2 regions of the Streptococcus pantholopis genome follow, and region 1 is predicted to be linked to the other one. Evidence: predicted binding sites of a transcription regulator. Region 1 holds the regulator's gene; the other holds the start of a gene.
What was found. Region 1 encodes HrcA, which represses chaperone genes, less so after heat shock. Its sites were predicted from a motif close to TTAGCACTCNNNNNNNNNGAGTGCTAA; they were not measured.
Positions count from the first base shown of each region.

Region 1 (16,192 bases):
GGTACAGAAAGGTTACCAAAAAGGCGATGAGATTTTAATTCAGTCCATTGCTCCTGCTTTGGCTGAGACCAGCAAAGTCTGTGCTTCTGTCAATATTGCTTCGAGTAAATCCGGCATCAATATGACGGCTGTCGGCGATATGGGCCGTGTCATTAAAGAAACAGCTCGCTTATCTGATTCAGGGGCTGCCAGATTGGTTGTTTTTGCTAATGCTGTTGAAGATAATCCCTTTATGGCTGGTGCTTTTCATGGTGTCGGTGAAGCGGATGTTGTTATTAATGTCGGAGTATCAGGCCCCGGTGTGGTCAAACGTGCCTTAGAAAAAGTGAGGGGGGAAAGTTTTGACGTATTAGCTGAGACAGTGAAAAAAACAGCTTTCAAAATTACGCGTATTGGACAGCTGGTCGGTCAAATGGCTGCAGAGCGCTTAGGTGTGAAGTTTGGTATTGTTGATTTATCGCTGGCTCCTACCCCTGCGATTGGCGATTCGGTTGCACGTGTACTGGAGGAGATGGGACTTGAAACTGTTGGTGCCCATGGCACAACAGCGGCACTTGCCCTGTTAAATGATCAGGTAAAAAAGGGCGGCGTTATGGCCTGCAATCAGGTCGGCGGTCTTTCAGGAGCATTTATCCCGATTTCTGAAGATGAAGGGATGATTGCTGCAGTAGAAAAGGGGTCTCTGAATTTGGAGAAGCTGGAGGCGATGACAGCTATTTGTTCGGTCGGCTTAGATATGATTGCGGTTCCGGCAGATACGCCTCATGAGACTATCGCTGCAATGATTGCAGATGAAGCTGCAATCGGAGTCATTAATCAAAAAACGACAGCTGTGCGCCTTATTCCTAAAGGAAAAGAGGGAGATATACTGGAATTCGGCGGTCTTTTGGGAGCTGCTCCTGTTATGAGAGTCAATAAGGCTTCTGCTTCTGACTTTATTGCCCGCGGCGGTCAGATTCCGGCTCCGATTCATAGTTTTAAAAATTAAAAGATTCACTTGCAGATTTTGCAAGTGTTTTCATTTCATGTTATAATGAAAAGCAGAGTTATCGGAGGAAGGGATATGAAGAAAGTAAAACTCTACATTGCCCGTCATGGGAAAACGATGTTTAACACTATCGGGCGAGCCCAAGGTTGGAGTGATACGCCCCTGACTGCACAGGGGGAGCTTGGCATTCGGGAGCTTGGTATCGGTTTGAAGGAAGCTGGAATAGTATTTGATGCGGCCTTTTCAAGTGATTCGGGACGGACCATGCAAACCATGGAAATTATTTTAAAAGAATGCCAGCAGGAGAAGATTCCCTACACCCGTGATAAGCGTATTCGGGAATGGTGCTTCGGCAGTTTGGATGGCGGTTATGACGGGGAGCTTTTCTATGGCGTACTGCCTAGGACTAAGGCTTTTGAAAATGGCCGTGATATGAAGGATGTTCCTTATCCTGAGCTGGCTGAAAGTCTTGTTGAAGTAGATACTGCTAACTGGGCAGAGCCTTGGCCTGTTCTGCGAAAAAGGATTTATGATGGATTTGAAGCGATTGCTGTACAAATGGAGGAGCAAGGCGGCGGCAATGCTATTGTTGTAAGTCATGGTATGACCATCAATACCTTTGCCTGGCTGGTGGAACCTAATCAGCCGCGGCTTTCTCTGGATAATGGCTCGGTTACTGTTGCTAATTATGAGGACGGCCGGTTTATACTTGAGACTGTTGGTGATATGTCTTACCGGCAAATAGGAAGAAAGATTTTAGAAGACGTAGAAAACGCATGAAACAAAGAAATTTACTGACTTTTACATTATTTCTGATAATGTTGGCAGTTGCGGCTATGACTGTTTATCTCTTCAATTATCAGCAGGAGAGTAAAGACGGCCCGCTGGCTTCAAGTTCTTCGTCATCAGTGGCAGCCAGCAAAGAACAGACAGTTGCGGCTTTACCTGATGTATCGGCAGATGACTGGGAATTGGTTCTTGTTAACCGTGACAACGTTACTGCTGAAATGAATCCGAGTTTGACTGAAGTTGATGGTGTAGCGGTTGACTCCCGTATTGCAGACAATGTTCGGGAATTTTTAGCGGCCGCTCAGGCGATTGACAGCAGTGAACATCTTATATCGGGTTACCGCAGTGTAGCCTATCAGGAAGAGCTGTTTGATAACTATGTCAGCCAAGAGCGGGCTGACGACCCTAGTTTAACTCAAAGTCAGGCTGAAGAACTAGTTAAAACTTACTCTCAGCCTGCTGGAGCCAGTGAGCATCAAACAGGTCTGGCGATTGATATGAGTACGGTAGATTATTTAAATGCCAGTGACCCTGACGTAGTAGCCCAAATAGCTGAACTTGCGCCTGATTACGGTTTTGTTTTGCGCTTTCCTGAAGAAAAAACAAGCTTGACAGGAGTGGGCTATGAGGACTGGCACTTTCGGTATGTCGGGACCGAATCCGCTCGGTATATGACAAAAAATAATCTTTGTTTAGAAGAATATATTGCTTTGTTAAAGGAGCGTGATTAATTGAGAAGACGGCTTTCTCTCAGATACTTTCTTGCTTTTGTTTTACTTTTTATCTTGATTGTTCCACTATCTTTGTCACTGCGGGACAATGTTCCTGACAGCAGGCAAAAACAGGCTGTTGCTTATACAAAAGAAGAATTTATTAAAGAAATAGCTCCTACTGTTCAGACGGCAGCTGCCTCTTATGGTTTACGTCCTTCGCTTATTCTTGGTCAGGCTGTTTTAGCTTCGGATTATGGCAGGGATTTGCTGGCAGTCAAATATCATAATTTATTTGGTATCCGAGCACAGGCCGGTGATAATTCAGTGCTGTTAAAGGATGAATTATATATAGATAATGTTTGGCAAGAAAAAAATGTGCGTTTTAAAATTTATCATTCCTGGGATGAAGCTGTTTATGATTACCTGGATTTACTGAAATCCGGCGATCTTTGGGGAGATAGGCTCTACACACAAATGGCTACTTTAAAGGGGTATAAGGGCCCGGCTCAGTCTTTGCAAGGGGCTGGCTTTAGTACAGATCCTGATTATGCTTCAAAACTCACTCAGGTTATTGAAAAAAATGATTTAACACAATACGATTGAAAATTTTAGCACTCTTTCAAAAAGAGTGCTAAAATTTTGCATTTTTTTCTTGACAGGCCTGTTAAAAAGAGTATAATAAAGACATAAGTTAGCAGTCTTACTTAAAGAGTGCTAATTTCCAAATGCTTTGGAAGGGGGGATTGGTTTGTGATTACTCCGCGGCAAAATGATATTTTAAATCTTATTATTGAAATGTTTACTCAAACGCATGAACCTATTGGCTCCAAAAAACTGCAGACACTTATTGATTCAAGCAGCGCGACAATCAGAAATGATATGGCCAAACTTGAAAAATTAGGTTTGCTTGAGAAAGCTCATACTTCAAGCGGTCGTATGCCCAGCCCAGCTGGTTTTAAGTATTTTGTCGAACACTCACTCAGTTTTGACAGTGTTAATGAACAAGATATTTACCGGGTTGTTAAAGCATTTGATTTTGAGGCTTTCAAACTGGAAGATCTCTTACAGCGTGCCAGTCATGTTTTGTCAGAAATGACAGGCTATACTGCTGTCGTGCTTGATGTGGAGCCGGCCAGACAAAAGCTGACGGGCTTTGAGATTGTCCAGCTAAGCAACCATGATGCTCTGGCAATTTTAACGCTCGATGAATCAAAACCTGCCACAGTACAGTTTGCTATTCCCAAAAATTTTCTTAAACGCGATCTGTTAATCTTAAAGGAAATTGTGGACGAGCGGCTGCTTGACCAGTCGGTTATGGATATCCACTATAAATTAAGAACAGAGATTCCGCAGATTGTGCAAAAGTACTTTACTGTGACTGATAATGTTTTAGATTTGTTTGATTATATTTTTGCTGAGTTATTCAAAGAGTCTGTCTTTGTGAGCGGAAAAGTTAACTCACTGGAATATGCAGAGCTAAAAACCTATCAGTTTCTGGATGATCCGCAGCGTGTTGCGCTTGCTTTGCGCAGCAGTATACAGGAAGATGAGATGGGCAGTGTTCAGGTTGGTGACAGTAAAGAAGCTGCTTTGGCTGATGTTACGGTTTTAACACACAAATATCTGATTCCTTATAGAGGTTTCGGTCTGTTGGCTTTAATCGGTCCGATTGACATGGATTATCGAAGAAGTGTCAGTTTGGTTAATGTGATTGGCCGTGTCCTGGTTATGAAACTGGGCGATTATTACCGCTACCTTAACAGCAATCATTACGAGGTTAATTAAGTAGAAAGAGAGAGGTTGAAATCTTGGCAGAAGATGTAAAAAATGAAGAAGTTGAAAAAGAGACTGAAGCAGCAGATACAGTGACCGATGATTCAGTGCAGGAAACTGCGGAGGAAACTCCTGAAAAATCGGAACTGCAGCTGGCCAATGAACGGGCAGAGGATTTTGAGAATAAATACCTGCGTGCTCATGCAGAAATGCAAAATGTTCAGCGTCGGGCAAATGAGGAGCGGCAAAATTTGCAGCGCTACCGCTCTCAAGATTTAGCAAAGGCTATCCTGCCAAGCTTAGATAATCTTGAGCGTGCTTTAGCTGTAGAAGGGCTGACAGATGATGTTAAAAAGGGGCTTGAAATGGTTCAGGAAAGCCTGCTGCAGGCCTTAAAAGAAGAAGGTGTAGAGGAAGTTGAGGTCCAGCAATTTGACCACAATTTCCATATGGCCGTTCAAACTTTGCCGGCAGATGATGAGCATCCGGCCGATACTGTCGCAGAGGTTTTACAAAAGGGTTACAAACTGCATGAACGTTTGCTCAGACCAGCTATGGTTATTGTTTATAACTAGAGGTTTATAAGAAGCCTCCTATAAAAGCAAGAGGCAGCAACTTGCTGTGCTGAGCCATTGTTTTTGATTTGAGGCTTTGACTATTCGACCGCAATGTCATAAAACTATAAGAAAAAAGAAATAGAAAATTGAAAGGAAAGAGAACCTAGAGAGTCGGTTTTTGCCGTTTTCTTGATAAGCCGGATTGTGAAAATCTGTATTTGGCTGGTTCTTGGTAATGTATTTATGTCTAAAATTATTGGTATTGACTTAGGAACAACTAACTCAGCGGTAGCAGTTCTGGAAGGAACTGAAAGTAAAATTATTGCAAATCCGGAAGGCAATCGTACGACCCCTTCAGTAGTATCTTTTAAAAACGGTGAAATCATTGTAGGAGATGCTGCTAAACGGCAGGCGGTTACAAATCCGGAAACGGTTCTTTCTATTAAATCTAAAATGGGAACCTCGGAAAAAGTTGCGGCTAATGGAAAAGAATACACACCGCAAGAAATTTCAGCTATGATTTTACAGTATCTTAAAGGTTATGCTGAAGATTATCTTGGAGAAAAGGTAGACAAAGCTGTTATTACGGTTCCTGCTTACTTTAACGATGCACAGCGTCAAGCCACAAAAGATGCCGGTAAAATTGCCGGACTTGAGGTAGAACGCATTATCAATGAACCTACTGCAGCTGCCCTTGCCTATGGTCTTGATAAGACAGATAAAGATGAAAAAGTTTTGGTCTTTGACCTAGGCGGAGGAACCTTCGATGTCTCAATTCTTGAATTAGGGGACGGTGTTTTTGATGTATTGGCCACTGCTGGAGATAATAAACTGGGCGGAGATGACTTCGACCAAAAAGTTATTGATTTCTTGGTTGAAGAATTCAAGAAAGAAAACGGTATTGATTTGGCAGCAGACAAAATGGCTCTTCAACGTTTGAAAGATGCTGCAGAAAAAGCTAAAAAGGATTTATCAGGAGTAACACAAACGCAAATCAGCCTGCCGTTTATCACGGCTGGTGAAGCTGGCCCGCTGCATTTGGAAACAAATCTTTCGCGCGCTAAATTTGACGATTTAACAAGTGACTTGGTTGAACGGACTAAAACACCGGTTCGTCAAGCACTCTCTGATGCTGGACTGTCATTGTCTGAAATTGATGAAGTTATCCTTGTCGGCGGATCAACACGTATTCCTGCTGTTGTTGAAGCTGTTAAGGCAGAAACAGGCAAAGAGCCTAATAAGTCTGTTAACCCTGATGAAGTTGTTGCTATGGGGGCTGCTATTCAAGGCGGTGTGATTACAGGTGATGTGAAAGATGTCGTCCTGCTTGATGTTACTCCGCTGTCACTGGGTATTGAAACAATGGGCGGTGTGTTTACAAAACTGATTGACCGCAACACAACTATTCCAACGTCTAAATCACAAGTCTTCTCTACAGCAGCAGACAATCAGCCTGCAGTGGATATTCACGTGCTTCAAGGGGAACGCCCTATGGCCGCAGATAATAAAACACTTGGCCGCTTCCAGCTGACTGATATTCCGGCTGCTCCTCGCGGTGTACCGCAAATTGAAGTGACGTTTGATATTGATAAAAACGGGATTGTTTCGGTAAAAGCTAAAGATCTTGGAACACAAAAAGAACAGCACATTGTCATTAAATCTAATGATGGCTTAAGCGAAGAAGAGATTGACCGCATGATGAAGGATGCTGAAGCAAATGCTGAAGCAGATGCTAAGCGCAAAGAAGAAGTCGATCTTAAAAATGAAGTGGATCAGGCTATCTTTGCGACTGAAAAGACGATTAAGGAAACTGAAGGCAAAGGTTTTGATACTGAACGCGATGCTGCCCAGTCTGCCCTTGATGAATTAAAAGCGGCTCAAGAATCCGGAAATCTGGATGACATGAAAACTAAGCTAGAAGCGCTTAATGAAAAATCACAAGCTTTAGCAGTGAAACTTTATGAACAAGCAGCAGCGGCTCAGCAAGCTCAAGCAGAAGCAGACGGCAACCAAGCAGAAGGAGCTTCAGATAACAAGGGCGGCGACGATGATGTTGTTGATGGCGAGTTCACTGAAAAATAAGGTTTTACTCAGCTAGTTTAAGGTTTTTACTCAGTGGTTTTCCTTGCCAGGCTGTGAAAAGATCTCACGGCCTGTTTGAGGATTTAACAAAATACAGCAGTCCTTGGATCGGTATTGCTGCCGAAAAGACAGTCTGCTTTGACTGAGAGAAGTCTGAAAAATGTTAAACTATCAGTGAATTGCTTTTTACGCCATAAAATCAATCATATAAATCAGAGGTTGAGAAAAAGCAGCAACCTCTGTTTTTGAATAAAGGATATAAAGATGAATAATACTGAATTTTATGAACGCTTAGGGGTATCAAAGGATGCTTCTCAGGATGAGATAAAAAAAGCTTATCGCAAGATGTCCAAGAAATATCATCCGGATATAAATAAAGAAGCTGGTGCTGAGCAAAAATACAAAGATATTCAAGAGGCGTATGAAACTCTGGGAGATCCGCAAAAACGTGCTAATTACGACCAATACGGTTCTGCTGGTGCCCAAGGCGGCTTTGGCGGAGATGCCGGTGGCTTTGGCGGCTTTGACAGCAGCGGCTTTGGCGGTTTTGAAGATATCTTTTCAAGTTTCTTTGGCGGCGGGACCAGCCGCAATCCTTCTGCTCCCCGTCAGGGAGATGATTTGCAGTACCGTCTTAATCTTCAGTTTGAGGAAGCTGTTTTTGGAATTGAGAAGGAAGTCAGCTACAATAGAGAGTCCTCCTGTGCGACATGTGCAGGTACAGGGGCCAAGCCGGGGACAAGTCCGGTGACCTGTTCGAAGTGTCACGGTTCAGGTGTGATCAATGTAGATACGCAAACTCCTCTTGGAATGATGCGCCGGCAGGTGACTTGTGATGTCTGCCATGGAACCGGTAAAGAAATTAAAGAGCCTTGTGCAACATGTCATGGAACAGGCCATCAGACACAGACGCATAAAGTATCTGTGAAAATTCCTGCCGGTGTCGAAACCGGACAGCAAATTCGTCTGCAGGGTCAAGGTGAGGCTGGATTTAACGGCGGTCCTTACGGAGATTTGTTTGTCATTATTAATGTCCTGCCAAGCAGTCAATTTGAGCGAAATGGTTCAACGATTTATTATCAGATGGACATTAGTTTTGTTCAGGCAGCTCTTGGCGATACAGTTGAAGTGCCTACCGTTCACGGGAATGTTGAGATGTCTATTCCGGCAGGTACACAGACCGGAAAAACCTTCCGTCTGAAAGGCAAAGGTGCTCCTAAACTCAGAGGGAACGGACAAGGTGACCAGCATGTGACGGTCAATATTGTAACCCCAAATAAATTAAATGATGCTCAAAAAGAAGCTTTGAGAGCTTTTGCAGCAGCTGGAGGAGATAAGGTCCACCCCAAGAAAAAAGGCTTCTTTGATAAAATGAAAGATGCTTTTGAAGAGATTTAAATTCAAAAAGAAGAGGACTGAACACTCTCGGATTAAAGCCGGGGTCACCTCTTCTTTTTTGATTGATGATCAGATGGTGCTATTTTAAACAAGGCGGCATAAGAGCGGTATTTTATCTCAGGTTTTACGACTAGGTCTTAGGCTGTAGGCCAATATCTGGGGCATCTTTATTTTAGTGAAATTGCTGCGAGAGCGTCCGGTTTTACTGGCTGATGATCGATCTGTCTGGGGACAGTTTCTGTAATCTATCCTAGAGTCCTGTGCCGAGAAATGATAAAATAATGGCATGATACGATATAAGGCGATTATTTCATATGACGGGACAGATTTTTCTGGTTTTCAGCGCCAGCCGCGGCAGCGGACAGTTCAAGAGGAGCTTGAGAAGACACTGCAGCGCTTAAACAGCGGACAGGCTGTTGTTGTCCATGGTGCCGGGCGTACGGATGCTGGTGTTCATGCTTACGGTCAGGTCGTTCATTTTGATTTACCGCAGGCGCGTGATCTTGAAAAACTGCGTTTCGGACTGGATACACAGACACCGGATGATATTGATGTGATTAGTGTTCAAGAGGTTTCAGAGGCTTTTCATGCTCGTTATAATAAGCATTATAAAACCTATGAATTTCTTGTAGATATCGGCCGGCCTAAAAACCCTTTGCTGCGTCACTATGCTACCCACTTCCCCTATCCGCTGACTCTTGCGCTTATGGAAGAGGCTCTCCCAGATTTGCTTGGGACGCATGACTTTACCGGCTTTACCGCTGCTGGCAGCAGTGTGATCAATAAGGTCCGTACCATAAAAGCGGCTGAGCTTCGCTTTGACAAAGATAAAAATCTTTTGGTTTTTACCTTTTCCGGTGACGGTTTTCTTTATAAACAGGTCCGCAATATGGTGGGGACCTTACTTAAAATCGGAACGGGCAGGATGCCTGTCAGTCAGATTAAGACTGTATTGGAAACAAAGGATCGCACCTTGGCTGGACCGACTGCTGCGGGTAATGGTCTTTATCTGAAGGAGATTATTTATGAAGAATGATTATATTTTAACGATAGCAGGCAGTGATATCCTCAGTGGCGGAGGCCTGCAGGCCGATTTAGCCACTTTTTCGCAATACCGCCTTTTTGCCTTTGTCGCTCAGACCTGTATGACTAGTGTGGAGGAGGGGCAGCTAGAGGTTATTCCGACAGATTTGACAGTTTTTAAGAAGCAGCTGAAAAGCCTTGCAGGTATCCCTTTTTCGGTTATTAAGATCGGCCTGCTCCCAACTGAAGAGATTGCGGCTGCTGTTTTGGATTTTATTAAACAGCAAGCTGCTGCCAAAATAGTTTTGGATCCAGTCCTTGTGTTTAAAGAAAACAGTGATAAAGAAGTAGCTGATATGCGGGCTATCTTGCGTGATTTTTTTCCTTATGTTACTGCAGTGACTCCTAATCTTCATGAAGCTGAAATCTTATCTGGTCAGTCTATCAGGAATTTAGCTGACATGCAGAATGCTGCTTACTTCTTATACCAGATGGGGATTGAAAGTGTAGTAATAAAGGGAGGGACAAGGCTAGCCTCTCCCTTAGCTACAGATATAGTTTATGATGGTGAAAATATGCAGGAGTTCAGCACACCTTTGCTTAATCATAATAATAACGGTGCTGGCTGTACTTTCGCGGCCAGTATTGCGGCTCAGCTGGCTTTTGGAAGCAATCTGCCTGAAGCTGTAAAAAAGGCCAAAGCTTTTGTTTATCATGCTATTACACACGCAAATGAATATGGGGTGGTGCCGTATTATGGGGAAAAATAAGACAAAAGAATTAGCGGTTTTGGCTGTGTTAACAGCTTTAAGTGTTGTTTTAGCCTATATTCACCTGCCGACGCCGACGGGCTATTTAACTTTATTGGATACGGGGATATACTTCACAGCCTTCTATCTTGGATCGCAGTCAGGAGCAGTTGTGGGCGGGCTGTCAGGTTTTTTAATTGACCTTTTGCTTGGTTATCCTCACTATATGATTTATAGTTTAATAGCTCATGGCCTTCAGGGCTTCTTTGCTGGCTGGAAAGGCAAGAAACGGTTGCTGGGAATCTTGTTGGCTGGTGTTGCTATGGTAGGATCTTATTTTGCAGCAGCATTGCTGCTTGGCTATGGCTGGGGTGCTGCCTGGGCAGGAATCTGGGGCAATATTGCTCAGAATATTCTGGGGCTGGCAGCAGGTGGTTTTACTTACTTGGCCTATAGACGCTCTGGAAAGCGATAGATTTGGCTGCTGCCAGTTATTAAGAGAGGAAGTTTATCTATGGATTTGAAAATACTGGAAAAGGAAACCAGACGCATTGCAGCTGATATTATTGAGCGCAGTGCGATTAAAAAAGACCAGATTTTTGTTTTAGGCCTGTCTTCCAGTGAGGTTGCCGGCGGCTTAATCGGAAAGAATTCCAATCTTGAAATTGGTGAAGTCATCGTTAAAACTATTATGGAAGAAGTTGCCAAATCCGGTGTGTATTTGGCGGTTCAGGGGTGTGAGCATATTAACCGCGCTCTGGTCGTTGAACGTGCAGCAGCAGAAAGCAAGGGCCTGGAGGTTGTCAATGTTCTGCCGACAGTTCATGCTGGCGGAAGCGGACAGCTTGCAGCTTTTAAATTTATGACTGATCCTGTTGAAGTGGAGGAAGTGACTGCCGATGCCGGACTTGATATCGGTGATACATCAATCGGGATGCATGTTAAGCGTGTACAAGTCCCGCTCATCCCTCTGGAACGTGAGTTGGGGGGAGCCCATGTGACGGCGCTTGCCAGCCGTCCTAAATTGGTAGGCGGAGCGCGAGCTCAGCACAGTCAAGATCCGATTCGGAAATTTTGAGATAAAAAAAGGACAGACCTCACAATCATGGGGCCTGTCCTTTTTTTGATAAGCCTGTCAGCCTTTAGCGGCTGGAAGAGACTGATCTTTAAAAGTGTTGATTGTTGGCAGCTGAATACCGTCTGCAGTCAAGGCTTCTTGATAAAAGCCATAAAAGACTGAGTAAATTCGATTTTGCTGACCGTTTTGAACAAAAATATGAATGCGAAAAACCAACTGTCCAGCTTGATTGGTTTGCAGCCCCAGAATTACTGGATTGTCAACAATTTCTGGGTAGTTTGGCAGCTGTTTTTTGTTGACTGTTTCTATGATATCAGTGATTTTTTCCAGATTGGCATGAGCATAAATCGGAATATCGATCTGTGCCCGCATATTGCCGCGCGATTTATTGCTGACAAGCAAAATTTCCCGATTGGGGATAAAGTGGAGCGTCCCGTCAAACCCGCGAACCTGAGTTGTACGGATACCAAGATTGGTAACATTGCCCGCGATTGAGCCGATTTCAACAGAATCGCCGACATCATACTGGTTTTCCAGAAGAATAAAAAAACCGTTAACCACATCTGAGAGAAAGCCCTGAGCTCCAAGACCGACTGCCAGGCCGGCGAGCCCTGCTCCAGCCAAGAGGCTGGAAACCGGGACTCCCAAAATTGTTAATGTCCAGTAAAGGAGAAGAAAATAAAGCCCATAATTCATGATATTGTTTGACAGCTTAACAATGGTCTGCTGTCGGGCTTTATTCTGACGTATAAAAGACAGCGATTTGCCAATCGTCTGGTTTAGGATATGGGACAGGATTCGTTTGCTAATAAAAAATAAAAGCAGCAAGAGCAGCAAGGAGACCAGCTTTGAAAGGGCCTCAACAGCCAAATCGTCCAGATGAAGCTGCTCGATATATCTTGTTATAATAGCCATAAGCTTAGTTTATCAAAAAAACAGCAAAACGAAAAGAGAAGACAGTTTTTTGAGCGGCGTTCAGGCTATAACGGTCTGTCAAAAAAGCAGCAGAAAGTCATTGTCATTTTGACTAATCCCTCCTCAAATTTTTTCAGATGAAAGAAATTTGTATAAAAAAACTTTTAAAAGCTCATGAAATATGGTAAACTAAACTGTATCTAAATAATTTTAAGGAGAAACGACTGCAATGTCAACATCATTTGAAAATACAGCTACAAATCGTGGTCTCATTACATTCACAATCGGTCAGGATAAGATTCAGCCGGCGCTGGATCAGACATTCAATAAAGTAAAAAAAGACTTGAACGTCCCAGGATTCCGTAAAGGGCGTATACCGCGTGCAATTTTTAATCAGAGGTTTGGGGAAGAAGCCCTGTATGAGGATACTCTCAATGCTATTTTGCCTGCAGCCTATGATGCAGCAGTTGCTGAATTAGGACTTGATGTTGTGGCACAGCCGAAGATTGATGTTAAGTCAATGGAAAAAGGGGCAGACTGGACTTTGACAGCCGAAGTGGTAACTAAGCCGGAAGTTAAGCTTGGTGATTATAAAAATCTTGAGGTATCAGTTGATGTCGATCAGGAAGTGACTGATGCTGAAATTGATCAAAAGGTTGAAGCTGAGCGCAATAATCTAGCTGAACTCGTTCTTAAAGATGATGCTGCTGAAGAAGGGGATACTGTTGTTATTGACTTTGTCGGTTCAGTTGATGGTGTTGAATTTGATGGCGGCAAAGGGGATAATTTCTCTCTTGAACTTGGTTCAGGACAGTTCATACCTGGTTTTGAAGAACAGCTGGTCGGCAGCAAGGCAGGGGAAACCCTTGATGTCAATGTGACATTCCCAGAAGATTACCAATCTGAAGATTTGGCCGGCAAGGCGGCAAAATTTGTCACAACTGTTCATGAAGTAAAGGCAAAAGAAGTACCGGAGCTTGATGATGAACTGGCAAAAGATATCGATGAAGAGGTGGAAACCCTTGAAGAGCTGAAAGCTAAATATCGGGACGAATTAGCAGCTGATAAGAAAAAAGCTTATGATGATGCTGTTGAAGGTGCTGCGCTTGAATTGGCTGTTGAAAATGCTGAGATTGTTGAACTGCCTGAAGAAATGGTTGACGCAGAAGTTCATCGTGCAATGAATGAATTTATGAATAATATGCAGCGTCAAGGTATTTCACCAGAAATGTATTATCAGTTGACAGGAACGACTGAGGAAGACCTTCATAAACAATATGAAGTCGATGCTGAAAAACGGACCAAGACTAATCTCGTCATTGAAGCGATTGCTAAGGCTGAAGATTTTGAAGCAACAGAAGAAGAAATTGAAAAAGAAGTTACAGAACTTGCTGCTGAATACAATATGCCTAACGAACAGGTTCGCAATCTTCTTTCAGCAGATATGCTTAAACATGATATTGCAATGAAAAAAGCGGTCGAAGCAGTGACAAGCACAGCAAAAGTAAAATAAAGCTAAAAACCAGATGGCTGCATCTGGTTTTTTATGTCTGCCTTTTTATAGTGACTGTTAAAGTCTTAATTATAAATGGTTCTTCTTTGATTATTTTGCTATACTGGAGGTATAAAAGAGCTTCTGCCTGATTGGCTCTGCAGCTGCTGCAGCCAGGACGGCTGAATTTATTGCTAAAGCCGGGAGTTGCTATGATAAAAGCTATTATTTTTGACATGGATGGGGTCATTGTTGATACGGAATATTTGGATTTTCAGCTTCAGAGCGCTTATATTAAATCTCTTTCCTCATTTCCTGAGCAATTGACTCATGACGATTTTTCTCATTTAGTCGGACGTTCTGGGCAGGATTTACTGGCTCGGATCAAGGCACTTACCAAGACGCATCTGACTTTTGATGATATTGAACAGGGGCTCAGAAGGATTGAGCAGAAAAAATATCATCCCGCTGCCTACCTGCCTTTGTTTAGAACAGACATCACAGCAATTTTACAGTACGCCAAAGCACAGCATATATCGCTTGCGGTTGCTTCATCAACGCAGAAATCATATCTTTTAGATATTTTGAAAAACTGCGGGATTAAAGAGGCCTTTGATTTAGTTGTCAGCGGTGAAGATTTTCCCAAAAGCAAGCCCGATCCAGCTATTTATCAGTTTGTCTTAAACTATTTTGATTTATTTCCTTCTCAAGCGCTGGTAGTGGAGGACTCGCCTTCCGGAATTAAAGCGGCTAAAAGCGCTGGGATTTATACAATTGCTTATGAAGAAAAAAGAATGGCTGTTGACCAGTCTCAAGCCGATACAAAGGCCAGAGATATGAAAGAAGTTCTAGACCTGATTAAGCAGAGAAATTCCCAGGAGTAAAAATGGTAAATGTTTTGACGAAAAGTGATTTTTAGCGTAAAATAGAGAATGCAAAATATATGAAGACAGAAGGCACTGTAACACTGAGTACAGAGCTAAGGCTGTATAGATTAAAAAGTGCATAGCTGTATGTCTGCGGGAAGCGCTTGAAATGATTTAGAGGGCTAAATTTTTCCGCTTATGTTTAGCCGTCTTGGTAGGGGTGGCAGACGAAATCACAGATTTCTGGCTTACCGCCTTTTGCTTTGCTCTTTAAACGGCCTTGTATCTTGTGTAATTGAACACGGCCTAAGAGCTGTGCAAAAAAGATAAAATTTCCTAGAGTCTTAGCGACTCTTCGTCAATTTTCCTATTTTTGCTGTGAGCTTTAAACGGCCTTTGTATCTTGTGTAATTGAACACGGCCTAAGCTCTTTGCAAAAAAGATAAAACTTCCTAGAGTCTTAGCGACTCTTCGTCAGTTTTCCTATTTTTGCTGTGAGCTTTAAACGGCCTTTGTATCTTGTTAAAAGGAGAAGGATTTTGGAATTAGAAGTATTAGCTGGACAGGAAAAAGATGAGCTTTCAATGATTGAGGTTGCTCGGGCTATTTTGGAGGAGCGCGGCCGTGATAGTGAAATGCATTTTAGCGACCTTGTTAATGACATCCAAAGTTATCTGGGAAAAACAGATCAGGATATTCGTGAATCACTCCCTTTTTTCTATGCTGATTTGAATACTGACGGCAGTTTCATCCCGCTTGGTGAAAATAAGTGGGGTCTGCGCTCATGGTATGCTGTTGACGAGATTGATGAAGAAATCATTACACTTGAGGATCACGAAGAAGGTGCGCCTAAGCGTAAGAAAAAACGGGTCAATGCCTTCATGGATGGTGATGAAGATGCTATTGACTACAGAGATGATGACCCGGAAGATGAAGATTTTACACCGGCTGACCAGGAAGTGGAATATGAAGAAGAAAATCCGGATGATGAGAAGGATGAAGTGGACTCTTATGATTCGGAAATCAATGAAATTATTCCTGATGACGACTTAGATGAGGATGTTGAGCTCAATGAAGAGGACGATGACGAAGAGGATGAGGAGTTTGAGCGGGAGGAAACTGAGAACAGTTAATAAAAGTTTGTTTATTATAGTGACCTAATTAAGTTTTAGAATCTGGAGAAGAGCTGCAAGTCTTCTCCTTTTTTAGACAATTACTGTTAGCTGCTTGCACTGAAAACTATTTAGTGTTTATCAATATTGTGATTTTTTAGTTGCTTTAGTTTACTGTACTAATTGTTCTCTTTTCCTTGGTCAGTGCTGTTTAATCAAATGATATAAAAGGGATTTGACAAATACTGTAAGATAGTTTATATTTATTATTGGGCACCTCTTGATGAGGTCGGAAAATGCTCCCTAGCAATAGGGAGCTATTTTGTTTTTTAAGCTTAACAGGCATCTGTCTGTTCCCTAATATTATGATTTGTTGCTATTTGAATTTTACTGTATGCTTTTAAAGGAGTTTTTGGATGACAAAGTATATTTTTGTAACCGGCGGTGTGGTTTCTTCAATCGGTAAAGGCATTGTTGCGGCCAGTCTGGGACGTTTACTAAAGAATCGCGGTCTGAAAGTCACAATTCAAAAATTTGACCCTTATATTAATATAGATCCTGGGACAATGAGCCCTTACCAGCACGGGGAAGTTTATGTGACAGATGACGGTGCTGAAACTGACCTTGACTTGGGGCATTATGAGCGTTTTATCGATA
Region 1 is NZ_CP014699.1:1,688,780-1,704,971, reverse strand. Features, by position in the region: gene A0O21_RS07920 (PFL family protein) at 1-988, shown strand, start outside; gene A0O21_RS07915 (histidine phosphatase family protein) at 1,064-1,768, shown strand; partial or broken gene A0O21_RS07910 (M15 family metallopeptidase) at 1,924-2,508, shown strand; gene A0O21_RS07905 (glycoside hydrolase family 73 protein) at 2,509-3,093, shown strand; gene hrcA (heat-inducible transcriptional repressor HrcA) at 3,241-4,275, shown strand; gene grpE (nucleotide exchange factor GrpE) at 4,299-4,838, shown strand; gene dnaK (molecular chaperone DnaK) at 5,064-6,902, shown strand; gene dnaJ (molecular chaperone DnaJ) at 7,167-8,300, shown strand; gene truA (tRNA pseudouridine(38-40) synthase TruA) at 8,587-9,336, shown strand; gene A0O21_RS07875 (bifunctional hydroxymethylpyrimidine kinase/phosphomethylpyrimidine kinase) at 9,326-10,093, shown strand; gene A0O21_RS07870 (ECF transporter S component) at 10,080-10,547, shown strand; gene A0O21_RS07865 (TIGR01440 family protein) at 10,587-11,150, shown strand; gene A0O21_RS07860 (mechanosensitive ion channel family protein) at 11,208-12,065, opposite strand; gene tig (trigger factor) at 12,295-13,578, shown strand; gene A0O21_RS07850 (HAD family hydrolase) at 13,770-14,441, shown strand; gene rpoE (DNA-directed RNA polymerase subunit delta) at 14,963-15,556, shown strand; gene A0O21_RS07840 (CTP synthase) at 15,952-16,192, shown strand, end outside.

Region 2 (16,192 bases), 540 kb from region 1:
TCAATATGGCAGCACAGATTATACTTGGCAGGAAGCCTTGCTTGCCTATGGCGGTGAGATTTACGACCAAGACAGTAATCAATTAACCATCGCCAACGGTAATATGCGGCAGGCGCTGTCTTTTATTTCCAAATTGGAGGCCTTAAATAATAATATTAAAGTCTCTTCCGAGGATTTTGACCAAGGAAAAGTTGCCTTTTACCCAATGACATTAGCGCAGTACCGTACTTATAAGCCTTACCCCTATCATGTAGCAAAATACTCCAGTTTTTCTTGGACCTGCATACAGATGCCGACAGAAGGGGAAAATGGCAATGCCACCCAGCTTCAGACTTCGCTTTTTGCTATGTCAGCTAAGACACGGCATTCCGATTTGGTATGGGATTTCTTGAAAATTCTTTCCAGCCGTCCGGAAATTCAGCAGGAATTAGTGAATAAATCGCAAGGAATGTCTGTTTTGCAGCCGGTTATGACCAGCTCAAAAACGCAGGCGGCACTGAATTCGGATGATTTTGGGGCAAACTCTTTAAGTGTTGCAACCCTTAACCAAATGATGACAGGAGCTAAGGTCACCTCCAGATTTAAACACTATGACGATGTCTTGGTGAAATTGGACTATCTTATTGAGCAGGCGCTTGCTGACAAGACTATAGACAGCGAGCTCTGGTCAATCCAGAGATCTGTTGAGGAAGAACTGGATGATTGAAGCAGGACAGCCAATTAATCAATAGACACAAAGCCTGCTCTAAGTAGCCCAGTTTCTTTGTTCCCCCTGCAGATGCTTTTCTTTAGGGAATAAAAATTTAAAGGAATGCGTGAATTATAACTGTTTTGGATTTGGAGATGCTAAACCTATTCGCATGGAGCGAATAGGTTTTTTGGGCAGATGTGACATTTGTCATATTAATATTGACAAATGTCATATGGATTTAATGACATTCGGCAATTGGAAAACGGTTTCCTATTGAGTAAAATAAAGACAGTTAAAGCAGTAAATCCAGTGTTTTCAAGGTTTTGATCAGATTTGGATTTATTAAAAATAAAGGAGATGGTGCAATGAAATATTTAGTGCTGGTCAGCCATGGTGGTCTTGCAGCCGGTCTAAAGACTTCTTTAGCTATGTTTGCGGCAGATAAGATGGATCAAGTCATCGCTGTCGGTCTTGAGGATGGCAAGTCGGTTGAAGAGTTTGCAGCAGATTTCAAAGAAGCAGTGACTGTTTTGCAGGCTGGCGACTCAGTTGTTCTTTTGGCTGATATCGTAGGAGGTAGCCCATTGACAACCGCCTGCAGTGTGCTTAGCGATTTGGGAAAGTTGGACAGCGCTCTTGTTCTTGGCGGTATGAATCTGCCAATGGCTTTGAACTCGCTGGTTCTGAAGGACAGTCTCGCCGGAAGAGATCTTGTGACCGCTGTTTTGTCAGAAGCACAGTCAGCCTTACAGGAATTTAAGGTAGAGGCTGCTGAAGAAGAAGCCGAAGACGATATTTAACATTAAGCCGGGATTAATTACACACAAATCCTGAGCTTTCATATAAAGGAGAAAAGAAACATGTCAGTATCATTTGTACGTATTGATGACCGAATGATTCACGGTCAAACCGTTACCCGCTGGGCCAAGGAATACCCTTGTGACGGCTTGATTGCAGTTAACGATGCCGCTGCAGCCAATAAAGTCCTGACACAGGCTTACAAAGGTGCATCAGATAAAAAGACTTTTGTCTGGACTGTAGACGCTTTCAAACAAAAATCGCAAAAAGTTTTAGAGTCTGATACACGTTATTTTGTTATCACCAAAAACCCAATCGATATGAAGAAGTTATTGGTTGATCAGGGATTTGTTCCAGATGAGGTCAAAGAAATTATAGTCGGTCCGGCAAATGATCGCCCTGGGGCAGTGAAATTGGGAAACAATCAGTCCATTACGCAAGAAGAAGCGGAAGCTTTAGAAGCTATTGAACAAGCTGGTTATAAAGTGAAATTCCAATTGCTCCCCGATGTTTCTATCGGCTACTGGTCAGATTTCAAAGCTAAATTTGGCTTTTAAAAGTTATCATTAAAACTAAAACAGCCTAAGAGCTATGCAAAAAGGAGATTGCCTTTACGTATTGGATTCACATCGGTCAATCGCAGCTGTCTAAAGACTCTGCAGTCTTTACAGTCTGCTGTATCCTTCTAGTCGCCTTGGCAGAGGTGTGTCTGCGAAATCACAGATTTCGGACTTACCGCCAGCCGTAAACGTCTGAAAGCTTTGTCGCCTTAAACAGTCGACTGTACCTTTCTAGTCGTTCTGGCAGAGGTGCGTCTGCGAAATCGCAGATTTCGGACTTACCGCCATTTTTGCTTTGCTTTTTATGGTTTTTGTATTTGTTGGAGGAGTTTATTATGACAATATCTTGGTTGCAGGCGGCCATTTTAGGGCTCTTTGCTAGTCTGTCGTCAATGCCCGGCATGGGCGGATCAAGTATCGGGAATTATACGCTGGGTCGGCCGCTGGTTGGGGGGCTGGTCTGCGGTATCATTCTTGGTGACTTAAAGACAGGCATTATCTGCGGTGTAGCTATGCAATTGGTTTATATCGCTCTTGTAACTCCAGGAGGAACGGTATCAGCTGATGTCCGGGCCGTATCTTATATCGGCATTCCGCTTGCCATGGTAGCGATACACGCTCAAGGGATTGCTGCTGATTCATCGGAAGCCGCTAATTTAGCAAAATCTATGGGAACCTTGGTTGGAACTATCGGGACCGTTCTTTTCTATGGAACAGCAACACTGAATTTGGCATGGCAGCATATCGGCTGGCGGGCTGTTGAAAAAGGTGAATTTAAGAGGCTCTATACAGTTGACTGGGGACTGCCTTGGATTTCCCATATGCTTTTCTCCTTCCTGCCGACTCTCATTATGTGTAAGCTTGGTGCTTCGGCCGTAACAGCTTTGCAGGAAGCACTCCCTATGGATGGTCTGGCTATGAAAACGCTCTTTACAGTTGGTTCCCTTCTCCCTTGTGTTGGGATTGCTATTTTATTGAAACAGATTGTCGAAAAAGTAACAGATTTCATTCCGTTTTTTGTCGGTTTTACTTTAGCGGCTTCATTGGGGCTTAATTTAGTATCATGTGCTGTTATTTCGCTGATTTTTGCCTTCTTGTTCTATGAAATTGATATGGTAAGACAAAGAGGAGCAGGAGCTGTTTCCGAACCTGATTATGATGACGATGATGAGGAGGATATTTAGATGGCAGAGACAAAGAAAATATCAAAAAAGACACTGGTTAAATCATTTCATCATTGGTATTACGGACATTTAACCTGTTTTTCACAGGAGCATATGCAGACATTTGGCTATCTGACTTCAATGCTTCCTATTGTTGAAGAGCTTTATGATCAAAAAGATGATCAAAAGAGGTCCATGCAGACCTATACAGCCTTTTTCAATACAGAACCTCAGTTGGGAAGTCTTATTGTTGGTGTAACAGCCGGTTTGGAAGAAGCGCGCGCTAATGGCGAGATGGTTGATGACGAAACCATTAACGGTATGCGTGCCGGCTTAATGGGGCCTATCGCAGGGATTGGCGATTCTCTTGTAGTCGGCACCTTGATTCCCATCCTTTTAGGAATCGCTTTAGGCCTGTCTAATGGCGGATCGCCGGTCGGCGCTATTTTCTACATCATTGTTTGGAATCTTCTGGCTTATTTTGGTATGCGTTTCGCTTATTTCAAGGGCTATGAATTAGGCGATAAGGCTGTTGAATTCCTGGTTGGCCCTCAAGGTCAGGCTATCCGCAAAGCTATTGCTATTGTTGGAGGTATGGTTATTGGGGGCGTAGCAGCGACATGGGTTTCTGTAACGACAGCCTTTCAATTGAAAGATAGGTCAGGAGAAGCCTTCTTGGTGCTGCAAGATCAATTTGATGCCGTTTATCCGGGTCTCTTAACAGCCCTGTTCATTCTCCTTTGTTGGTGGCTCATGGCTAGGAAAAACTTATCGCCGATCAAAGTCATGCTGCTTTTGGTTGTCATTGCCTTTGTTGGTGTTTTAGTCGGCTTCTTTAACCCAGGCCTGTCTTACTAGAATCCAAACAGAAGCTTTCATGAAGTAATGAGAGGACAGGAGTTATGACAAAGCAAGAATTAGTTCAAGGCTATGAAGAGGAAATTCATTACCAAAAACACATGCTTGAAAATCTAGGCCGCTGGTTCTCATTGTTTTTTATCCTTGCCAGTATTGGCGTTGTTTTGCTCTATTGCTTGGCAGCCAATCTTTGGGGGTTAATCATTGGTTTTGCCTTAACGCTTTTGGGAATTTTAGGTATGTTGCTTTTTGGTTATGGGATTTATAAGGGCCGGCTCAATGTGCAGAAGGTAATTGCTGACTTTGAACTAAAGGTGAGCCTTCTGCAAAAATGAGGAACTCTTTTTCTGAAAAAGCGTAATCTCCTGCTTTTCAGAAAAAGAGTTTTTTTGTACGCCGTACTGCTATGAATGGTAAAAAACCCTGATTTAAGATTGGACACTGCTTTTTACTTCAAATGTATTAGGAAGAATATAATAAATGTGATATAATAAGCCTATCTTTAGAAAACGCTTTCTTTAAGCTGTAAATGATTCCGGCTGATCTTGAATCGTGTTTAGGGAGTGAAGAGGTAGGGAATGAAATTATCTGAGTTAGTTCTGGATAACTACACAAAATTAAATGAGACGGACTTGCTTATTTGGAATTATATTGCGACCCATAAGGAGGAAGTGTCTCGGCTGACTATTAATGACTTAGCGCAAAAGACTAATGTTTCGCGCACAACTATTTCACGCTTTGTACGTAAGATTAAACTGAGGGGATACAGCGAATTAAAAGTGCTTTTGCGTTTGGAGCAGGAGAATCTGAACACTTTTGATACAGAAGTGTTTGAATTTACCTGCGATTCTCTTATTCAGTATATTACTAACCAAAAACACAAAGATTATAAAACGATCTGCCAGTTGATTTATCAGGCTAAACGGGTCTTTGTTTACGGTTCTGGAGATGTTCAGCTGTCTGTTGCAAAGCAGATTAAGCGAATGTTTACATCGGCCAAAGAAATTATTTATGATTTTGCTGGGACGACTTTTGATCATGCAATGTACGAGGTCTTTAATAAAGAGGATGTGATTATCATGATTTCGCTGAGCGGAAATAGCAAAAAAGTTGTTGACATCGCTCGCCGTTTAAAACTTTTAGGAGTAAAAATTATTTCCATAACCGAATTCAAAAATAATCAGCTAGCCGAATTTAGTGATGAAAATTTATATATTGATTCAATCAATTTAAATTTTTTGCAAAACCATCCCAATTACAAAATTACCATGCCTTACTTTTTATTAGCAGAACTGCTTTTTATTCAATATGCTATCTATAAGAATGAACAGCTTTTACTGCAAGGTAAAAAGGAAATACTATGATAAAAATTCACAGCTCCTGTGAATTTTTTTTAGTTGCAGGAATAAGTCACAAGAGTTGTAAAAGCGCTTGCAAAGTCTTATTTGGCATTGTACTATTATTTCGTAAGGTACCTTCAAGAGAATAGACGAAATAAACAGGTCTGATGGTGGCAGTTCATAAGGCACAAAGATTTATGCTATTTCAATTGTTATTCTGTACAAACAGCCGGCATGTATACATTAATGAAAGGAGCGTCAAATCATTATGATGAAAAAAATTCAACGTTTGGGCGGAGCGATGTTCACCCCAACGCTGTTATTTGCCTTTTCCGGTATTATGGTGGGTCTGTCAATCATTTTTACTAATCCCAATTTAATGGGGGGATTAGCAGATCCTGACCATATTTGGTATCGCTTTTGGCAGGTTATCTCAGCAGGTGCATGGATGATTTTCTTACAGCTGCCGGTTTTATTCGCTTTAGCTTTGCCTATTGCGCTTGCGAAGAAGCAGCAGGGGCGTGCCTGCTTAGAGGCAATGGCGACTTATCTGACTTTTAACTATTTTATCAATGCTATGCTGACCCAATGGGGATCTTTCTTTGGTGTGGATATTAGTGCAGAGGCTGGCACAGGTTCTGGCTTAACGATGATTGCCGGTATTAAGACTCTGGATACTGGGATGGCAGGGGCACTTTTTATATCTGGTGTTGTCGTTTGGCTCCACAATCGTTATTTTGATAAAGAACTGCCAGAAACAATGAGCATTTTTAGGGGATCGGCTTATGTCGTAGCGCTGGCTTTTTTTGCTATGCTTCCAATCGCTTTTCTGACTTGTGTTGGCTGGCCGCTGATCCAAAATGGTATACGAAGCATGCAGGGCTTCTTTATTAACAGCGGTTCCTTGGGCATTTGGGTGTATGGCTTTCTGCAAAAAATTCTCATTCCAACTGGACTTCACCACTTCATCTATGCCCCTTTTACTTATGATAATGCTATTGTTCAAGGCGGGACATCCGCTTACTGGGCAACTCATTTACATGAATTTGCCACATCATCATCCAGTTTAAAAGAACTGTTTCCTATCGGCTTTTCTTTATCTGGTATGGCAAAAGTTTTCGGGTCAATTGGTGTAGCAGCTGCTTTTTATGTGACTTCCCGTCCGGAAAAGAAAAAACAAGTTCTTGCTCTCATGATTCCGACAACCTTAACAGCCGTTTTGACGGGGATTACGGAACCGCTTGAGTTTACTTTTCTCTTTATTTCTCCCTCCCTTTTTGTTGTTCATGCCTTTTTGGATGCCAGTTTGCAGGCCTTATCATTTGCCTTTGGTGTCGTTGGTGATTTTGGCGGCGGGATTATCAACTGGGTTTTCTTAAATTGGTTGCCTTTAGGCTATTATCACTGGCCGACCTATCTTACACAGGTTATTCTGGGGTTGGTATTTATGGTGATTTGGTTTCTTGTGTTTGTATTTTTAATCCGCCGTTTTGATATGAAAACGCCAGGACGTGAGGAGGACAATGAAGAAACGAAACTGTACAGCAAGGATGACTATATCTCAAAAAAAGACAGTTCGAAAAACAGTAATAAATCAGCAACGATGATTCAGGCTGAAAGATATTTGGATTTAATGGGAGGTGCTGCTAATATTGCTGATGTTACAAACTGTGCCACACGATTGCGGGTAACCTTAAAAGATGAGTCGAAACTGGGCAGCGAGTCGGCATTCAAAGCAGCCGGCGCTCATGGTCTTGTGCATAACGGTAAAGCTGTTCAAGTTATTGTTGGGCTTGATGTGCCTTATGTCAGAGATGATTTTGAAAGCTTGCTAAATCTTAATTAACAAGCTCAGCATGCTATTTGTATGAAAGAAGATTAGTAAAGTATCTACTGTCAGCAGCGGCTTGTTTGCCTGTGATTTTTAAACGATTGTATTTCAATGAACTGAATACGGCTTAAATGTTGCGGGAAAAAGATGTCCTGACTTAGAATCTGGTGATTCGTCAGTCAGTCCCCTATTTTCCTTTTGCGTTCTTAACGGGCTTTGTATCTTGTGGAATTGAACACGCCCTAAGAGCTGTGCAAAAAAGATAGACTGTCCTAGAGCTTTGAGACTCTTCGTCCAGTCTCCTATTTTTGCTTTGCTCTTTTAACGGGCTTTGCATCTTGTGGAATTGAACACGCCCTAAACGCTGCGGGAAAAAGATGGCTGTCATCGTGATGCAAGCATCACTTGCCATCCCCTATTTTCCTTTTGCGTTTTTAACGGGCTTTGTATCTTATTAATTGAACACGACGCCCTAAGAGCTGTGCAAAAAAGATAGACTGTCCTAGAGCTTTGAGACTCTTCGTCCAGTCTCCTATTTTTGCTTTGCTCTTTTAACGGGCTTTGTATCTTATTTTAAAGGAGTTTTGGTTATGGAACGTCAAAAACAAAATATTGTTATTGCCGGCGGCGGCAGCACTTATACAGCAGGGATTGTCACTATGCTTTTGGATAATTATGACAATTTTCCGATTGCTTCTATCAAATTGTATGATAATTTAGAAGAAAGGCAAACCCGTGTTGCTAAAGCTTGTGAAATCATTGTAAAAGAAAGGCATCCGGATATTGTGTTTACTTATACCACTGACCCTGTAGAGGCGTTTAAGGGGGTTGATTTTGTGATGGCACAGCTCCGTGTTGGACTTTTTGCCATGCGGGAACTGGATGAAAAAATTCCGTTTAAGCATGGTGTGGTAGGTCAGGAAACTTGCGGCCCAGGGGGGATTGCTTATGGTTTGCGCACCATTGGTCCTTTGATTGAAATTATTGATTATATGGAAAAATATTCCCCTAACGCCTGGATGCTTAATTATTCAAACCCAGCGGCTATAGTAGCAGAAGCCTGCCGAATTTTGCGTCCCGATGCTCGTGTTATTAATATTTGCGATATGCCGGTTTGCCTGGAGGAAATTTTTGCTCGGATTTTGGGCTTGAATTCGCGTAAAGATTTCGATGTGCGCTACTATGGTCTTAACCACTTTGGCTGGTGGACCCAGATTCGTGACCATCAAGGGAATGATCTGATGCCGCGGCTGATGGAATATGTCAGAGAGCATGGTTATGAAGAGTATACACCGCAAGGCCAGCATAAAGAGTCCTCTTGGCTTGAAACAATGCGGGCAGCTAAAGATCTCTATGCCATGGATCCGACTAAGCTGTGGAACACTTACTTAAAGTATTACCTCATGGCACCGGAAACAGTAGCACATTCTGATCATGATTATACCAGAGCCAATGAAATTATGGATCGCCGCGAAAAAGACACACGCGAAGAGTGTGAACGTATCGTTGCAGCTGGGACAGCGAAAGGGACTTGGTTTGCCTCCAATGAGCATGCACAATTTATTGTGGATCTTGCTTGCGCTCTGGCTTTTAATACCAAAGAACGCTTCTTGCTTATCGTACCGAATAATGGCGCTATTGCTAATTTTCCAGATGATGCAATGGTCGAAATCCCGTGTATTGTCAGCAAGGACCAGTATGAGCCGCTATCCATAGGCAAGATTCCTACCTTCCAAAAAGGATTGATGGAACAGCAGATTGCTTCAGAGAAGCTGGCTGTCGAAGCATGGATTGAGGGAAGCTATCAAAAGTTATGGCAATCTTTTATGATGAACAAATCAGTGCCTAGTGCAAAAATTGCCAAGGAAATCTTAGATGATATGATTGAGGCTAACAAAGAGTTTTGGCCAGAACTGCATTGAGATTGCTGTCAGGGGCTGGGGCAATAAGCCTCAGCCTTTTTCCGAGCTCTTAAGCATATGTTATCAGCTGAGAATGGCAGCTGACTGAATTTTGAGACAAAACATATGTCCTGAGATTTTTGCGGTTTCCGCCAAATGCAGGAAAGTTGATTTTTTATATCGGATTATGGTTTTGCTGTCTTGTTCAATTAAAAGGGCAAAGTAATGAAAAGAAAAAAAGAAATATTTGCTTTGGTGCAGCTTTTCTCCTATATCAGCTTTGGATTGTGTATGACACTACTGATTCCTTTTATGGCAGAATTAGGCTATAATTCTTATCAGAGAGGCTATGCCCTGTCAGGTTATGCAGTCCTTAATATCCTTTTGCAGTTAATTTTTGGTTACTTATCTGATAAATGGGGAACAGCTAAATGGATTAATTTAATGTCTATGCTGGTTTTTGTACTGGCAGCGGTTAGACTGTTTGCAGGAAGAGAACCGTCTTTTGTTATTTTACTGGGATTGGTTTCCATTACAGGAGGTTTTTTAAACAGTCTCTGCGGGCTTGAAGATACTTGGATTATTGGTATAAATTACTATTTTCGAAAAAGCCTGTCGACCCTGAAAGCTTTTGGTTCTATTGGCTGGGCTTTAGGCAGTATGGGAGGAGGCTTGCTTTTGCATTTTTTTGGTTACCGAGGGGCTGGTCTGCTTATTGCTGGTCTGGGTTCTTTGGTCTTGGTTTTAATGGTTTTCCTTCCTGATATTGAGAAATTCAATAAGAGAACAGTAGTTTCAGGCAAAGACTTGATCGGCCTTTTTCAAATAAAAGCTTATATTATTCTGCTGCTAATTCTTTTCTTTCTTTATGCTATGGTAGTAGCAAATACAAGCTTGGTAGTCGACAAAATGCTGTTTTTAGGGGCTAGCAGCATAGAAATTTCGTTAAAGTGGGGGATGGGAGCTGTTTTGGAAATTCCGATGTATCTTTTTGGCATGCACTTTATTGATAAGTATGGCGCCCTTGGGATGCTAAAGCTGAGTGCAGTTATTTCATCACTGCAGTTTCTGTTATTTGCTTTAGTCAATCATAGTTTCCTGATTGTCTTAATTTGTGTACTGCAAGTATTTACAACGCCGATTATTCTGATTAGTTCGAAATGGCTTATTGCTGACCTGATACCATCCTATCTTAACAGCAGCGGGCAGTTGCTGGCCCTCAGTCTTTATATGGGCTTATCCTCACTGCTTATTCCTCTTCTGAGTGGTGTTTTGGGCTTGAATCTTGGTTATTCAGTCAGTCTGGCTCTATTTTCCCTATTTGGTGTGCTGGCTTTTATTTTCTGCCTTTTTTTCGAAAAGGAAGTAGATAGATCGGGGAAATAAATGTAGTTGAAGAGTTTTCTGAATTTTATTAATTTTCAAAAGTATAGGGTTAAAACTATTGACAGAAATAAAAAATAAAGGTATACTACAATCAATCATAAACAAGGAGCCAGAGATGTCCAAGTACGCTTTATCTTTGCATAAACAACTGCACCATCGTTATTACTTTAGTTTCTTTAGATAGACGTTTGTAGGGTTGTTGCCGGTACAAACGTCACTTCAGGTTTGTATCTATGAAGCTAAAGCATTTTGTTGTGACCAAGCCGATTAGATAATAGTTCTAACTGGCTCGAAAAGAATGAAAATTTTCATCTTGCCCGCAATGAAACCGGTTAGAAGAAGGAGCTAACTGGTTTTTTTATTGTTTATGAACGGATATTCCTGTTCTGCGGCTCTGCATAAAGCTGCTGCAACAGAAAAATTGAAAAAAGAGGTACACAGTATGAAACGCTTAATGAAAACAGTATGTGGTTTAGGTCTTGCTTGTCTTTTATTAGCGGCTTGCTCTCAAAAGTCTGACAGCAGTAAAACGGCTGCAAGTGATGCTAAACATATCGGGATTTTGCAGTATGTTGAACACGAATCTTTGACTGCTGCCCGTAAAGGCTTTATTGATGAGCTGGAGCAAGAGGGCTATGTGGATGGCGATAATATCGTTATCGATTACGAAAACGCTCAGGGAGATCAGGCTAATTTGCAGACTATTTCTGAGAGTCTGGTTCAGGATAATGATCTTGTCCTGGGGATTGCTACTCCAGCTGCTCAGGCCTTGGCAACAGCCTCTTCTGATGTGCCTATTTTATTTACAGCCGTCACAGATCCGGTATCCGCTAAGCTGGTAGACTCTATGGAGAAGCCGGGTCATAATGTAACCGGGACAAGTGATCTTTCACCTATCGACAAGCAGGTTGAATTGCTGCAGGAAGTTCTGCCTGATGTCAAAAAAGTTGGTATTATGTATACAACAAACGAACGGAATTCAGAGGTTCAGGTTGAAGATGCAAAAAAAGCATTTAAAGCTGCCGGTATTGAAACGGTGGTCAAAGGCATCTCATCCACCAATGATGTTCAGGATACAGCTAAAAGTTTGATGAATCAAACAGAAGTGCTCTTTATCCCGACAGACAATACAATTGTCAGCTCAATTTCTCTGATTACCGATTTGTCTAAAGAGATGAAAGTTCCAGTGGTCGGCGGTTCAGCTGATGTTGTAGAAAGCGGCGTGCTCTTTTCTTATGGCGCTGACTACGAAGCGCTCGGCCGTCAGACAGCACAGCTAGCGGTGAAAATTTTAGAAGGCGAAGAGCCAGATAAGATTGCTGCCGAGTATCCGGATACCCTTCAGGTTGTTGTTAATGATGAGATGGCTGAAACACTGGGGATTGATATCAGTGCCATCAAGGAATAAGAAAATAGATTGAGCTTAAGTTATTTTCAAGAGAGGAAATCATGGCAGATATAGTATTATCAAGTATTTCACAGGGCCTGTTATGGTCGGTCATGGCTATCGGGGTTTTCTTAACCTTTCGCATTTTAGATATTGCTGATCTTTCAGCTGAAGGAAGTTTCCCAATGGGTGCTGCTGTCTGTGCTTTGCTGATTGTCAACGGCCTGCACCCTTTTTGGGCGACTGTTGCCGGCATGCTTGGCGGTATGCTGGCCGGTGCTGTTTCAGGTTTTATGCACACAAAGATGAAAATTCCGGCTCTGCTGACAGGGATTATCACGCTGACAGGTCTGTACTCGGTCAATTTACTGATTTTAGGGCGCTCTAATCTTTCGCTTTCCGGCCAAACTACTTTGGTTAGTATTGTTCAGGACTGGGGTCTGGAAAAAACAACGGCAGTTCTGCTTATTGGAGGAACGTTTGTGGGAGCGGTCATTCTAAGTTTGGTGATACTGCTCAATACACAAATCGGTTTAGCTTTGCGGGCTACCGGCGATAATCTGGCAATGGGAGAAGCAAACGGCATCAAAGTTGACCGTATGAAAATTCTTGGTTATATGCTGAGCAATGGCTTGATAGCCCTTTCTGGTGCTCTTTTAGCTCAGAACAATGGCTATGCTGATTTGAATATGGGTGTTGGGACGATTGTCATAGGTCTGGCTTCTATCATTCTGGCAGAGGTTGTTATCAAATACCTTCCGCTGGGTCAGCGTTTGCTGTCGATTGTTTTGGGAGCTGTGCTTTACCGCTTGATAATTGTTATTATTTTAGCTATGAATGTTGACGCTCAGATGATTAAATTAGTTTCAGCTCTTCTTTTAGCCCTGATTCTCTATGTCCCTGAAATTCGCAGCAAACTGAAAATTAAGCCAGCCGGTACATTGAAAGCAGAGGGAGAGAAGCGATGAGTTTACTGACATTAACCAATATTCATAAAACTTTTGAAAAGGGAACTGTAAATGAAAATCATGTACTGCGCGGACTGGACTTGGACATTAACCAAGGGGATTTTATCTCTGTTATCGGCGGCAACGGTGCCGGGAAATCTACGCTGCTCAACAGCATAGCCGGTGTTGTTGATATTGATCAGGGGGATATCCTGCTGGAAGGGGAGTCGCTCCGCAAAGAGCCTGTCGCAAAACGGGCCAAAAAAATCAGCCGTGTTTTTCAGGACCCGCGCATGGGGACAGCGACTAACCTGACAATTGAGGAAAATATGGCGATTGCTTATTTTCGCGGTGAAAAGCGCAGTCTTTTCAAAAAAGCTGTGACAGATAAGGACAGGGCGGTTTTTAAAACAGCCTTGTCTGAACTAGGTCTGGGTCTGGAAGACAGGCTGAAGACAGATGCTGCTTTTTTATCCGGCGGACAGCGTCAGGCCCTGACATTGGCTATGGCAACGCTCCTTCGGCCTAAGCTTCTGCTGCTTGATGAACATACGGCAGCGCTTGATCCTAAAACCAGTGATATGGTTATGGCGCTTACTAAAAAAATCGTGGAAGAACAGCGGCTGACGACATTGATGATAACGCACAATATGGAGCATGCCATTGCTTACGGCAACCGCTTGGTGATGCTCTATCACGGCAAAATAGTAGTGGATGTCCGCGGCGAGGAGAAAACCTCTCTGACCGTTGCCCAGCTCATGGATCTTTTCCACAAGAACAGCGGGGAAGTGCTGGCCGATGATGCTTTAGTTCTCGGATAAAAGAGTATCTGTTTCGACTTCATCTGTCAGACAGCTAGTCCAGAAATGCAGCTCTTTTCCAATAAAATTTCCGCTGGTTTGTCTAAACCAGCTGTCTGCGGTCTTTGGGCCGCTTTTTTATTTTAAGATTTGGATAAAAGACCTTTGACTTTTCGCTGTTGCATCAGCGAAGCTAGACTTTTATTTCCATATTCTTGTGGGATTTTATAAAAAAATGAGTTTTCTTCTTGACTATTTTTGACCAAGTGATACAATAGACTCTGTAAGTTAGCACTCAATGATTAAGAGTGCTAAAAAAGAAAGTACTATTTGGAGGTAAAAGGATGTTAAAACCATTAGGTGACCGCGTAGTCTTGAAAGTAGAAGAAGCAAAAGAACAGACTGTCGGCGGTTTTGTTCTTGCTGGCAGCAGCAAGGAAAAGACACAATTAGCAACGGTTCAGGCCGTTGGTGCAGGGACTCGTGCTTTAAATGGTGATTTGATTGAGCTGAGCGTTAAGGTTGGCGATACAGTTGTTTTTGAAGAATTTGCAGGTGTAGAAGTCAAAGATGCAGGTGAAAGCTACCTGCTGGTTCACGAGTCAGATATTCTGGCCGTTGTTCAATAAAAAAGTGATATCAGTCTGCAGGCTGCTGAGCCTGTATTATTAAGAACTTTAAATGACTGTAATATTAATGCGATTTTAGAATGAGGTAAATAGAGAATGGCAAAAGAAATTAAATTTTCATCAGATGCAAGAAGCAGCATGGTACGCGGTGTCGATACCCTGGCTGATACGGTAAAAGTCACCTTGGGACCTAAAGGACGCAATGTTGTTCTTGAAAAATCTTTTGGCTCTCCTTTGATTACAAACGACGGGGTGACCATTGCTAAAGAAATTGAACTGGAAGATCATTTTGAAAATATGGGAGCTAAACTGGTATCGGAAGTTGCTTCTAAAACCAATGATATTGCCGGTGACGGAACGACAACAGCGACCGTTTTGACCCAGGCCATTGTGCGCGAAGGCTTAAAAAATGTCACTGCAGGTGCTAATCCAATCGGTATCCGCCGCGGAATTGAAACAGCTGTGTCAACTGCAGTAGAAGAGTTAAAAGCGATTTCTCAGCCTGTTTCCGGTAAAGAAGCTATCGCACAAGTTGCTGCTGTTTCATCACGTTCTGAAAAAGTTGGGGACTATATTTCTGAGGCGATGGAGAAAGTCGGCAATGACGGTGTTATTACGATTGAAGAATCACGCGGGATGGAAACTGAGCTGGATGTCGTTGAAGGGATGCAGTTTGACCGCGGTTATCTTTCTCAATATATGGTAACTGACAACGAAAAAATGGTTGCCGATTTGGAAAATCCTTATATCTTAATTACCGATAAGAAAATTACTAACATTCAGGATGTTTTGCCTTTGCTTGAGGAAATCCTTAAAACCAGCCGTCCGCTGCTGATTATTGCTGACGATGTGGAAGGTGAAGCTCTTCCGACTCTTGTTCTCAATAAAATCCGCGGGACATTTAACGTGGTTGCTGTTAAGGCACCTGGTTTCGGTGACCGCCGCAAGGATATGTTAGAAGACATCGCTGTTTTGACAGGCGGTACGGTGATTACTGAAGACTTAGGTCTTGATCTGAAAGATGCCACAATGGCCGTACTTGGCCAAGCCAATAAGGTTACTGTCGACAAAGACTCCACTGTTATTGTTGAAGGTGCTGGTGACAGTGCCGCTATTGCCAACCGTGTCAGCATCATCAGATCACAAATTGAGACAACAACGTCTGATTTTGATCGTGAAAAGCTGCAGGAACGTTTGGCAAAATTATCCGGCGGTGTTGCCGTCATTAAAGTTGGTGCAGCGACAGAAACCGAACTGAAAGAAATGAAACTGCGTATTGAAGATGCCTTGAATGCGACACGCGCAGCAGTTGAAGAAGGTATCGTAGCAGGCGGCGGAACAGCTTTTGTCAATGTGATGAGCAAAGTTGCTGCCCTGGATTTGGATGGTGATGAAGCAACCGGCCGTAACATTGTGCTGCGTGCTTTGGAAGAACCTGTTCGCCAAATCGCTGTGAATGCCGGCTTTGAAGGCTCAGTTGTTATCGAACGTCTGAAAAACAGCCAAGCAGGAACTGGCTTTAATGCAGCCAGCGGAGACTGGACAGATATGGTTGATGCCGGTATCATTGACCCTGTCAAAGTAACTCGCTCTGCTCTGCAAAATGCAGCCTCAGTTGCCAGCTTGATCCTGACAACAGAAGCTGTTGTTGCGGACAAACCGGCTCCTGAATCTGCAGCTCCGGCAGCTCCAGCAATGGATCCGTCAATGATGGGCGGCATGATGTAAATATAAATTCAAACCCTTGATATATCAAGGGTTTTTCTGTTTATTTTTGTCTTTTGATTATGATAAGGGGCATTTAACGGCACTGGCGAGCTTATTTTGTAATCATCACCAATGTGTAAAATAACAGGAAAACCTCATTAGGTCTTCGATTGTAAAAATGTCTCAGTTTCCTT
Region 2 is NZ_CP014699.1:2,224,958-2,241,149, forward strand. Features, by position in the region: gene A0O21_RS10445 (ABC transporter substrate-binding protein) at 1-706, shown strand, start outside; gene A0O21_RS10450 (PTS sugar transporter subunit IIA) at 1,057-1,491, shown strand; gene A0O21_RS10455 (PTS sugar transporter subunit IIB) at 1,552-2,046, shown strand; gene A0O21_RS10460 (PTS mannose/fructose/sorbose/N-acetylgalactosamine transporter subunit IIC) at 2,385-3,233, shown strand; gene A0O21_RS10465 (PTS system mannose/fructose/sorbose family transporter subunit IID) at 3,234-4,070, shown strand; gene A0O21_RS10470 (PTS fructose transporter subunit IA) at 4,115-4,405, shown strand; gene A0O21_RS10475 (MurR/RpiR family transcriptional regulator) at 4,649-5,434, shown strand; gene A0O21_RS10480 (alpha-glucoside-specific PTS transporter subunit IIBC) at 5,679-7,256, shown strand; gene A0O21_RS10485 (hypothetical protein) at 7,429-7,653, opposite strand; gene A0O21_RS10490 (6-phospho-alpha-glucosidase) at 7,832-9,163, shown strand; gene A0O21_RS10495 (MFS transporter) at 9,368-10,528, shown strand; gene A0O21_RS10500 (ABC transporter substrate-binding protein) at 10,971-11,936, shown strand; gene A0O21_RS10505 (ABC transporter permease) at 11,978-12,883, shown strand; gene A0O21_RS10510 (ABC transporter ATP-binding protein) at 12,880-13,683, shown strand; gene groES (co-chaperone GroES) at 14,007-14,291, shown strand; gene groL (chaperonin GroEL) at 14,388-16,019, shown strand.
Region 2: groES (co-chaperone GroES) is a predicted target of HrcA. The motif match lies at 13,951-13,977, and genes of this name have one in related genera.